3 regions of the Lysinibacillus sp. NPDC093210 genome follow, and region 2 is predicted to be linked to each of the others. Evidence: riboswitches for the same ligand, from Rfam matches in the RefSeq annotation. Region 2 holds a riboswitch; each other region holds the start of a gene.
What was found. Region 2 has a riboswitch for S-adenosylmethionine ahead of metA (homoserine O-acetyltransferase MetA). Riboswitches for the same ligand answer to the same signal wherever they lie in the genome.

Region 1: linked by a shared signal. The riboswitch ahead of ACIP9C_RS19410 (cyclase family protein) and the one ahead of metA (homoserine O-acetyltransferase MetA) in region 2 are both predicted to bind S-adenosylmethionine.
Region 3: linked by a shared signal. The riboswitch ahead of ACIP9C_RS21940 (bifunctional homocysteine S-methyltransferase/methylenetetrahydrofolate reductase) and the one ahead of metA (homoserine O-acetyltransferase MetA) in region 2 are both predicted to bind S-adenosylmethionine.

What each region holds. Positions count from the first base shown of each region.
Region 1 covers NZ_JBIVOE010000009.1:174,688-177,971, forward strand. The annotation lists gene ACIP9C_RS19395 (methyltransferase domain-containing protein) at 15-617, opposite strand; gene ACIP9C_RS19400 (VOC family protein) at 690-1,133, opposite strand; gene ACIP9C_RS19405 (YuzC family spore coat inner layer protein) at 1,409-1,714, shown strand; SAM riboswitch class I at 1,824-1,925, shown strand; gene ACIP9C_RS19410 (cyclase family protein) at 2,023-2,760, shown strand; gene ACIP9C_RS19415 (DedA family protein) at 2,832-3,284, opposite strand, start outside.
Region 2 covers NZ_JBIVOE010000005.1:119,153-122,436, reverse strand. The annotation lists gene panF (sodium/pantothenate symporter) at 1-505, shown strand, start outside; gene ACIP9C_RS13855 (nucleotide excision repair endonuclease) at 604-975, opposite strand; SAM riboswitch class I at 1,296-1,405, shown strand; gene metA (homoserine O-acetyltransferase MetA) at 1,510-2,445, shown strand; gene ACIP9C_RS13845 (GerAB/ArcD/ProY family transporter) at 2,522-3,284, opposite strand, start outside.
Region 3 covers NZ_JBIVOE010000014.1:26,364-29,647, forward strand. The annotation lists gene ACIP9C_RS21940 (bifunctional homocysteine S-methyltransferase/methylenetetrahydrofolate reductase) at 1-1,676, opposite strand, end outside; SAM riboswitch class I at 1,768-1,867, opposite strand; gene hemG (protoporphyrinogen oxidase) at 1,993-3,284, opposite strand, start outside.

The sequences.
Region 1 (3,284 bases), on a different contig from region 2:
TCGTTTTTTCTTTATTATCTTCTTACAGCGACTAATTTATTTGCTGCATGACAATGTTTAATATTGTTGTCATGCTGATCTTCAAATTGGTAAGAACGATAATATTGAATTGACCAACTATGATATAAATCTTTGATTTCGCCTTCTTTACATATTCCTTTAATAAATGGTGCTAAATCTTCTGGAATATCTACTTCGTCTGTAAATACGGTAATAATATTGATGCCCTGTATCTTCGTATGTATTTGCATTGATTGAATAATGTTATGCCAAGCTTCACGCTCTAAAAAGTGGAACAAGCCATGTGAAATAATACAATCATAGGATCGTTTAAACTCATATGTAGTAACATCTTGCACAATAGCGTGCAAGTTATGTAATTGATGCAACTCTTTGTATCTATTGATTTTAGCGATGCCTGCCTCCGAAATATCGATGGCTTCAACCTCAAACCCAAGCTGTGCTAAATAGACTGCGTGCCTACCATCACCACATCCTATATCTAAAATGCGTGCACCTGCTTGTAACCTATTTGCACATTCAACCACTTCCTCACTTGGTTTACCAAAAGCATAATGCGTATCTGCTAAGTAATCTTTCTCCCAAAACGGTTTCACTTTCTCATCTCCTCTCTAGACTAAGTATATCAAACGTGCTATGACCTAACTTCATCAAAGCACGCCGTCAATCTATTCCTTAATAATTATCATATCATTTTCATCGAATTCCCACATATCACCATGCGCAACTTCCCAATAAAAGCCGTTTGGATCTTGGAAATACCCGCTATAGCCTCCCCAAAACACTGTTTCAGGCTCCTTTACAATATTCGCCCCAGCTTTTTTTGCTAACAAAAATACTTCATCGACTTCTTCTTTAGACTTTCCATTATAGGCAAGTGTAATGCCATTAAAGCCATTACCTACAGCGGGTGGATTCGCTTCATCAATATCCTTTACTAAGCGCTCAATTGGGAATAAAGATATTTTTGTTCCTGCATTATTGAAAAAAATAACATCTGGATTTGTTTCATCCCCATAGACGACTACTTCAAAACCCAGCCCTTCACGATAAAATGCCAGCGATTCTACCATATTTTTTACTCCCAATGTAATTAAATTTAAACGGTTCATCCCATCTTCCCCCTTTTCTACATTATCTATTACTTATTCTACTATTTTAGTTAATTTCCCTTTATCTCCATGACCATGGTACACGCTCCATATAAAAGATGACCCTCAACACAAAACATAATGCCGCTACATAAGATACACTAAGATATTAGCTATGGATTGGAGGAATTCTGCTGTATTACAATCCTTATCCGTATTATGTTTATGTAAATCAATATCCAAATTGGGGCATTTCTAACACCCCTTTACTATATCATTTGCCCGGACAGCTTGCGATGCCCACATCTCCAAACCCTAATCCGTACCCGCCTATTAATACATTGAAGTTGAAGACATCTGCCAAACAAATTCAGCCAATTATGCAGCAGGCCCAATTACTGACAGAGAAAATTGAAGGGTCTGATCAATTTGCACATGATCTTAAGAATGCTGCACAGCTTTCCAAGCAAGATGAAGTGCAAAAACTCATTTCTTCAGCGGGTGTTACGGCGAAGTTTGAAGCGAAATATACGCCAGATAATATTCGAATTGTATTATCAGAAGGTGGGTGCTGTAGTATAGCGGTAATTTTATATTGGTGATGAAGAAGGCTTCTTATTTTTTATAACCATGCACTCCTATAGAACTTGTAAACTATTTTTGATTATGCTAAAGTATTTGGTATTACTATTTCTGAAAATTCATATATTTTTCTTATCAAGAGAGATGGAGGGATTGGCCCTATGAAGTCTCAGCAACCAGTCTTAGGCATGGTGCTAATTCCAATTTGCGAACTTCGCAAAAAGATGAGGAGACTGACTTCAGTTACACGAGAGTCCTCTTCTACAAGTAGGGCTCTTTTTTTATTTTGTTTTTAACTATTCATAGTAAAAGAAAGCAGGGAATAAAAATGACAAATGAACTTTTACAAGCATTGCAGCTATTAAAATCTAAGCAATGGGTCGACTTAACACACACATTCGGACCTAACTCGCCTCATTTCTTTATGTTTGAAGATGCCAAATTTAAAACGTTATTTTCGCATGATGACGGCTTCTTTGCACAACAATTTACGTTTCCTGGGCAATATGGAACACATATCGATCCACCTATCCACTTTGTTTCAGATACACGCTACTTAGACGAATTAGAATTAAAAGAACTTGTCCTACCGCTAATTGTTATTGATAAGTCTACGGAAGCTGAATCGGACAATGACTTCTCGTTAAGTGTACAAGATATTTTAGATTTCGAAGCAGAATATGGAGAAATTGAAGCAGGGACATTTGTTGCACTGCGAACTGATTGGAGTAAACGTTGGCCAGATAAGGATTTGTTCAATAATAAAGATAAAGACGGTCATAACCATATTCCAGGTTGGGGATTAGAAGCGTTGCAGTTTTTATTTACAGAACGGAACATCAATGCAATTGGTCATGAAACGTTCGATACGGATTCAGCGTCAGATTTCCGTAAAAACGGAACGCTGGATGGCGAATACTTTGTACTAGATCAGGATACATATCAAATTGAATTAATGACGAATCTAGATAAGCTACCAGCAAAAGGAGCAGTCATTTTCAATATTGTGCCAAAGCCTGAAAAAGCATCTGGATTCCCTGTACGTTCTTTTGCGATTTTGCCTTAAGTCAATACAAAATGGTCTGCCTCAAATGCCATATAAACATTTGCAGCAGACCTTCTTTTAACAGGCTGTATTCATTTAATAGTATTTCTTTTTTTAAATAAAAAGTACACAATCAGCATTAGTACTATAAATAACAATACTGCATATAGGCTGTATTGAGATAAATACATACCAACAAAACGCCACTTATTTCCTAGCACTTTCCCTAAAGTAATAAATGTGAAAGTCCATACGATTGCACCAGCATACGCATAAACAGCAAACTTTTTATAAGGATAATTATTAATTGCTGCAATATATGCTGTAAGATGACGAACGCCAGGTATAAAGTATCCAATTAATAATAGTACAGGCCCTATCTTTTCAAACAATTTTTTCGTAAACTCAATTTTTTGTGCAGTTATATGAATTTTCGGCCCATATTTTTGTAATAACGGCAAACCGAATCGACGACCAACAAAGTAGCTGAGGGTGATGCCTCCTGCAGCTCCCACCGCAGCACTTATTAATGCAGGAATATGCTC
Region 2 (3,284 bases):
AAAAGTTTTACCGCCATTTTTAGCGGGTATTGTTTTAGCAGCACCAATGGCAGCAACGATGTCTACGGTTAATGCGTTGCTCATGTTAGTTAGTTCAACAGTCGTGAAGGATATTTATTTAAATTACGTGAAGCCAACTGCCAGCGATGGAGAAATTAAGCGTGCAAGCTTTATCGTTACTACAGTAATTGGTTTAGCAGTTGTTGTATTTGCGTTAAATCCACCAGACTTACTTGTGTGGCTTAATTTATTTGCATTTGGCGGCCTAGAAGCTGTCTTTATTTGGTCAGTCGTTTTAGGCTTATATTGGAAAAAGGCTAATAAATACGGCGCTATTGCTTCCATGATTACGGGCATGACGTTATATATTGTAATCGATCGCTTTTATCCGTCAATCTTTGGCATGCATACAGTGACAATCCCAATAGTGGCTTCATTCATTATTTTTGTCATCGTAAGTTACCTAACAGCTAATAAATTTAAAGATGAAAAAATATTTATTTAAATATCAAAATACCTTGGGAGGATAAAGCTCTCAAGGTATTTTGCATTTTTGAGGAAAAAAAGAAAAACCGTTAGCATATTTCATGCTAACGGCATTTTTTAATAAAATACTTTTTCAAGATTATATTTTGCACGGAATGTGTTAATTGCATAAGTTTCGTAAATTTCACGTTCCATTGGATCATCAATTTCATATACTTCAATTTTGAAAATTTCATCACGGTATTTTTTCATTGGTGATACATTATCTTCAAAATGCTTTTTAATGCGTTGACGAATTTTACGCGCTTTCCCTACAAACAATAGCTCATTTTTTTCGTTGTAGAATAAGAAAATGCCACCTTTTTCGCGAGTGATTTTATGGAAATCAATAAAACCATGGAATGGCGGGATTTCTACATCCCCAGGTTTTAATACTTGCTCACGTTGACGAATTACCAAGTCTGGTTTTGGGAGTTCAATTTTAATCAAAATATTCACGTTCCTCTCTGTTACTAAAGGTATATGTTAACATAATACCTCCTTGATTACCATTCCGATTTATTTGTACAAAAATCTATTTACTGCGCATAGCTGTAATCGGGTGTAATTTGTCATTTGTTTGTCATCTACTTAGGCTAATAGATGTTAAAAATGATTTTTAAGCCGTATTTACGTAATCTACAAAAGCTTTAGGTAGAATTGATTATAGTGTTTAACAAAAAATATACTTCCATTCATTTAAATACTAAATATTCTATGTATTATTGAAATTCTTAATCGTTCATGATACAATTCTTTTTAATTAAATAATCTTATCAAGAGAAGCTGAGGGATTTGGCCCGATGACGCTTCAGCAACCTCTAACAATGTTAGAAAGGTGCTAATTCCACCAAAGGATTTTTCCTTTGAGAGATAAGAGTGAACGTGATAATTATCCTTCTCATTCTTGCTCTAAAGGAATGAGGGGGATTTTTTAATTTTTATTAGATAGAGAGAAAAAATTAACGAAAAGGGGAATTCAATATGCCTATTAATATTCCAAAAAACTTACCAGCTGGAGAACATTTACGTGGGGAAAAAATATTCGTAATGGAAGAAGACCGCGCCAAAACGCAACAAATTCGTCCTTTAAATATTTTAATTTTTAATTTAATGCCAGAAAAAGAAAAGACAGAGCTACAATTACTGCGATTGCTCGGTAATACACCATTACAAGTGAATATTACATTTTTAAATACAGCAACACACGAATCAAAAAATGTTAGTAAATCACATTTACAGCTATTTTATTCGACGTTTAAAGAGGTTCGCCATCGTCGCTTTGACGGTATGATTATTACGGGGGCTCCTGTTGAAAAAATGGCATTTGAAGAAGTGAATTATTGGGAAGAAATCTCAGAAATAATGGATTGGTCCGTGAAAAATGTTACGTCTGTAATGCATATATGTTGGGGTGCACAAGCTGCGTTGTATCACCATTATGGTATCGGTAAATTTGAACTGCCAGAAAAGTGTTCTGGAGTATATTCACATGTCATTACCGATTTAACAGTCGATCTAGTGCGAGGCTTTAGTGACTTATTTACAGCGCCACATTCACGCTATACATCGGTTTCTATTGATGAAGTACGTAAGCACCCAGATTTACGCTTACTGTCCTATTCAGAAGATGCTGGCGTTTTTATTGTGCAGTCAAAGGATAATAAAAACATAATGATTACAGGTCACTTAGAATACGATGCGACAACATTAGCTGATGAATATTACCGTGATGTTGAAAAAGGAATTGATATTGCGATTCCTGTTAACTATTTCCCGAATAATAATCCTTCTAATGAGCCGATTAATACATGGCGAGCACATACGCATTTACTTTTTTCGAATTGGCTTAACTATTATGTTTATCAAGAAACACCGTACGAATGGGACTTTGTTGATGAAATTGAATACCATATTTAATTTGGAACTATACCATTTTGCAGTTAGAAAAACCACATTTCTCATTAAAAGTGAGAAATGTGGTTTTTGTGTTAACTTATTGAGATTCGGAATTTGGTTTGGTCGCATCTTGCTGCTTTTTTGATTCTGGTTGTTCCTTTGGAGCTTGCTGCGTTTTTGATTCTGGTTGTTCCTTTGGAGCTTGCTGCGTTTTTGATTCTGGTTGTTCTTTTGGAGCTCGCTTGTCTTTTGGTTGTTGTTCTTGAGATTCTTGCTGATTACTTGAAGAGCTTTGATTGTCTTCATTCTTTTTTATTTTGCGAATTTTTGCGACTGTTAGTAACAACAATGGAAGTAAAACGGTTAATAATCCTGAATACAACGGCCAAATATTCTCATTATAATTATTTGAATGGACGATATTCGGGTGAGCAATTTGAGCCAGTGCAACCATACATAATCCAAGTGGTAAAATGAGTGGACGAGGATCTTTTATTTTCAATATTTGTCCTAGACCAAGTACCGTTGCGTAAAAATAAATGAATGTTCGAATGTAAATGGATATAATCCACATAACAGCCATGATAATTTCAACGCGTTGAAAAAAATTACCTATAGAAATTCGTTGAGCTAGCGCATAGCTTGGAAATGTCTTAATTGATGTATTAGTTGAGCCAAGAACAAGTGTTGAAAGGGCAATAATGAGAATTAAGACAATTCCACCTAGCAGTGTGCCGATATAATATCCTTTTTGAGCTGCTTTATGTACATTGACTCCAGAAGGGAAAAACATAAGCAACACAGCAAGTGGGAAAGAAAAAACACTCGTAAAGTTTAGCGTACCGACGATTAATGATTTT
Region 3 (3,284 bases), on a different contig from region 2:
CGTTCCTTATCTTCGCCACATGCCTTCATGCGTGACAGTGCATCGTCAGATAGTTTGATACCTGGTACTTCATGGTGTAAAAACTCAGCGCTCTTATAGCTCGTTACTGGCATAATACCAATATAAATTGGTGCTTCTAAATGCTTTGTTGCCTCATAAATTTCAATGATTTTTTCTGTCGAATAAACTGGTTGAGAAATAAAGTAATCCGCACCATGCTCTATCTTTTTCTCTAGTCGAGTCACTGCTCGGTCTAGTACACGTACATTCGGGTTAAATGCTGCCGCTACAGAGAAGTTTGCCTTTTTACGAAGTGGCTTTCCAGAAAATGAAATACCTTCATTTAACTGTTTAATCAGCTGGATTAGTTCCATAGAAGATACATCATAAACGCTTGTGGCACCCGGGAAGTCACCTACCTTAGTCGGATCTCCAGTAACCGCTAAAATATCATGAATGCCAAGTGCATTTAAACCCATCAAATGCGACTGTAATCCAATTAAATTACGATCACGGCACGTTATATGCGTTAACGGTCGGACACCGTGCGTTTCCTTCAATAACGCCCCCATTGCCACATTACTAATGCGGGGCGATGCGAGTGAATTATCTGCCATCATCACTACATCAGCGCCTGCTTCATATAATTTTTTCGCCCCTTGAATAAAGCCATCAATTTCTAAATGTCTCGGTGTGTCTAACTCCACAATAACCGAACGCTCGCGCTTTACCTTCTCATGCAATGGCTCATACGTCGCAGGCTCTGCTTCACGTACAACCTGTACTTTTTCAGGCTTGGCAAACTTCTCTTCAATAGGCGTTAACTCTTCTAAATATTTTTTCGCTGCTGCTATGTGCTTTGGTGTTGTTCCACAGCAACCACCGATTAAACGAACACCTTGGTCAACTAGTGCAACTGCGGCACGACCAAAATAATCTGCTTCTGACTCATATACGACACGCCCATCCTCTAAATCTAGCAAGGATGCATTGGGATATGCAGACATAAATGCTTTTTCAGGAAGCTCAACTCCTTCAAATGCTTGAATTGTATGATGCGGCCCTAAACGACAATTTACGCCTACTACATCTGCACCAAGCGCTTCTAGCTCGTGCAATGCCTGATTTAATGCAATTCCATTTTGTAACACGCCTGGTTCATGCATCGACACCTGCGCAATAATTGGTAGCTTTGTTTTGGCACGTAACATTTTCAACGTTGCGCTTAACTCTTCGAAATCATAATACGTTTCAAGTAAAAGGCCATCTGGATTGCCTGCAAGTAACACATTTGCTTGCTCTTCGACTGTCGATAAAATGTCCTCTAACGTTGCATCACTTTTACGAATACCACGAATGCCTCCAATTGTGCCTAACACAAATTGTCCGCCATCTGCTGCGGCACGTTTCGCAATCGTGATTGCCGCTTCATTAAACTGCTGAACTCGCGATTCTAAACCATAGCGTGCTAATTTAATAGCATTAGCACCGTAAGTATTTGTCTGAATCACATCTGCACCAGCAGCAATATATTCTTTATGGATTTTTTCAATTAACTTCGGTCTCTGTACATTCATTTCTTCATGGCAGTACTCCAAGCCGTAGCCATATAATACAGTACCAATGGCACCATCTGCAGTTAATACATGTGTTTTTAACTTTTCTAGCAATCCCATAAAACGTAACCCTCACTTTCCTTGTATCCAAAAATATAAAAAGCCTTCTTTTACAAAAAAGAAGGCTTTAACGAATCGTAATTGTTTTTCCTTCTCATCTTCGACCAAAAAGGTCTTCTGGATTTAGCACCTGACATTAGTTGGTTGCTGAAGCTTCATAGGGCCAGTCCCTCGGCTTCTCTCGATAAGAATGTAGTATGAATTTTTCAAATAATTAAAAGAATCATATCGTTTACAGGCGATAGAGTCAAGACTATTTCACTCAACAAAGGAGATTTCTCCAGAAAAATATCAAATTTCCGCATTTGTTTTACGGTTATACTAGTTTTTCTGCAAGCTCTTCGCCTATTTTTTTACCATTTTGAATACAAGCACCAATGCCTACTCCGAAATAAGAGCAGCCTGCAATCGATAAATTGGGATAGCTTTCTGCAAGCTCAGCTGTTAAGCCCTTCAATGCCTCATGATGTGCTAAATCGTATTTTGGCATTTGATCAATCCACTTGGCCACATTAACTACAGTTGGCTTTTCATCAATCCCTAAACTTTTCTTTACATCGTCTAATGCGACAGCAGCTAGTTCTTCATCTGTCATCTTACATAATTTTTCATACGCAGGATTGATGCTCTTATAAAAGAGTCGTACAAGCAATTTACTATTAGCAGATGTATGCTTCCATTTTCTACTTGTCCAAGTTGCTGCATTGCATTGGACATTTGAATTATGTGACACAATAAAGCCCGTTCCATCTGCTGGTAGCAATGCATCCGGTACATCAAAACCTAGATAAATTGTTATTGCAGAAGCTGTAGTAAATTTCTTAAAATAATGATCTAACGATGGGTCCTGTAATAAGCTTTGCACCGCTTCATTCGGCAGCGCTAATACAACGTGATCAGCCTCAAGCTTTCTATTATTTGCTAATGAAATTGTATATTGCCCTTCATGTTTCTTTACACTTGTTGTTGCTACGCCCTTGATAATTTCTACTTCTGTTAACGTTTCTTCAAGGCGATCAATCAGAGACGATAAGCCTTTTTTAAATGAAATAAACTTTTTATTGGAAGCTTTTATAAATTGTTCACGATTTGCATCAAACCCCTTGATGATGCTACCGTAATCATCTTTATAATCGATTAAGTATGGCAGTGTAGAAGCAATCGAAAGTTGATGTAGGTCACCAGAATATACTCCTGCTAATACTGGCGCTATTTGATTTTGCACAAGCTCTTCACCTAAGTAATACGTTAAAAACTCGCCTATTGAGCTTTCTTTAGTAAAGCCTTTATTCGGCATCGTTAAGTCCTGTAATGCGATTTGCTTACCAGCTTCTGATACAAGCGTACTTGCTTCCAGAGATGCTAAACTCATAGGAATACCGAATGTTGAATCAGCTGGTATTGCATGTAATTCGTCGTTTGTATAGATATAAGATACTCCTGTTTCGTTGTACACTAGCTCCTGTTCAAAATTAAGCTCCTGTACTAGCTCCATGACGCCTTTATGACGAGCTACAATTGAATCAGCGCCTGTTTCCATAATAAAACCCTGGTCATATGCGGAGTGTAGCTTTCCACCTAAGTAAGCATTTTTTTCAACAAGTACTA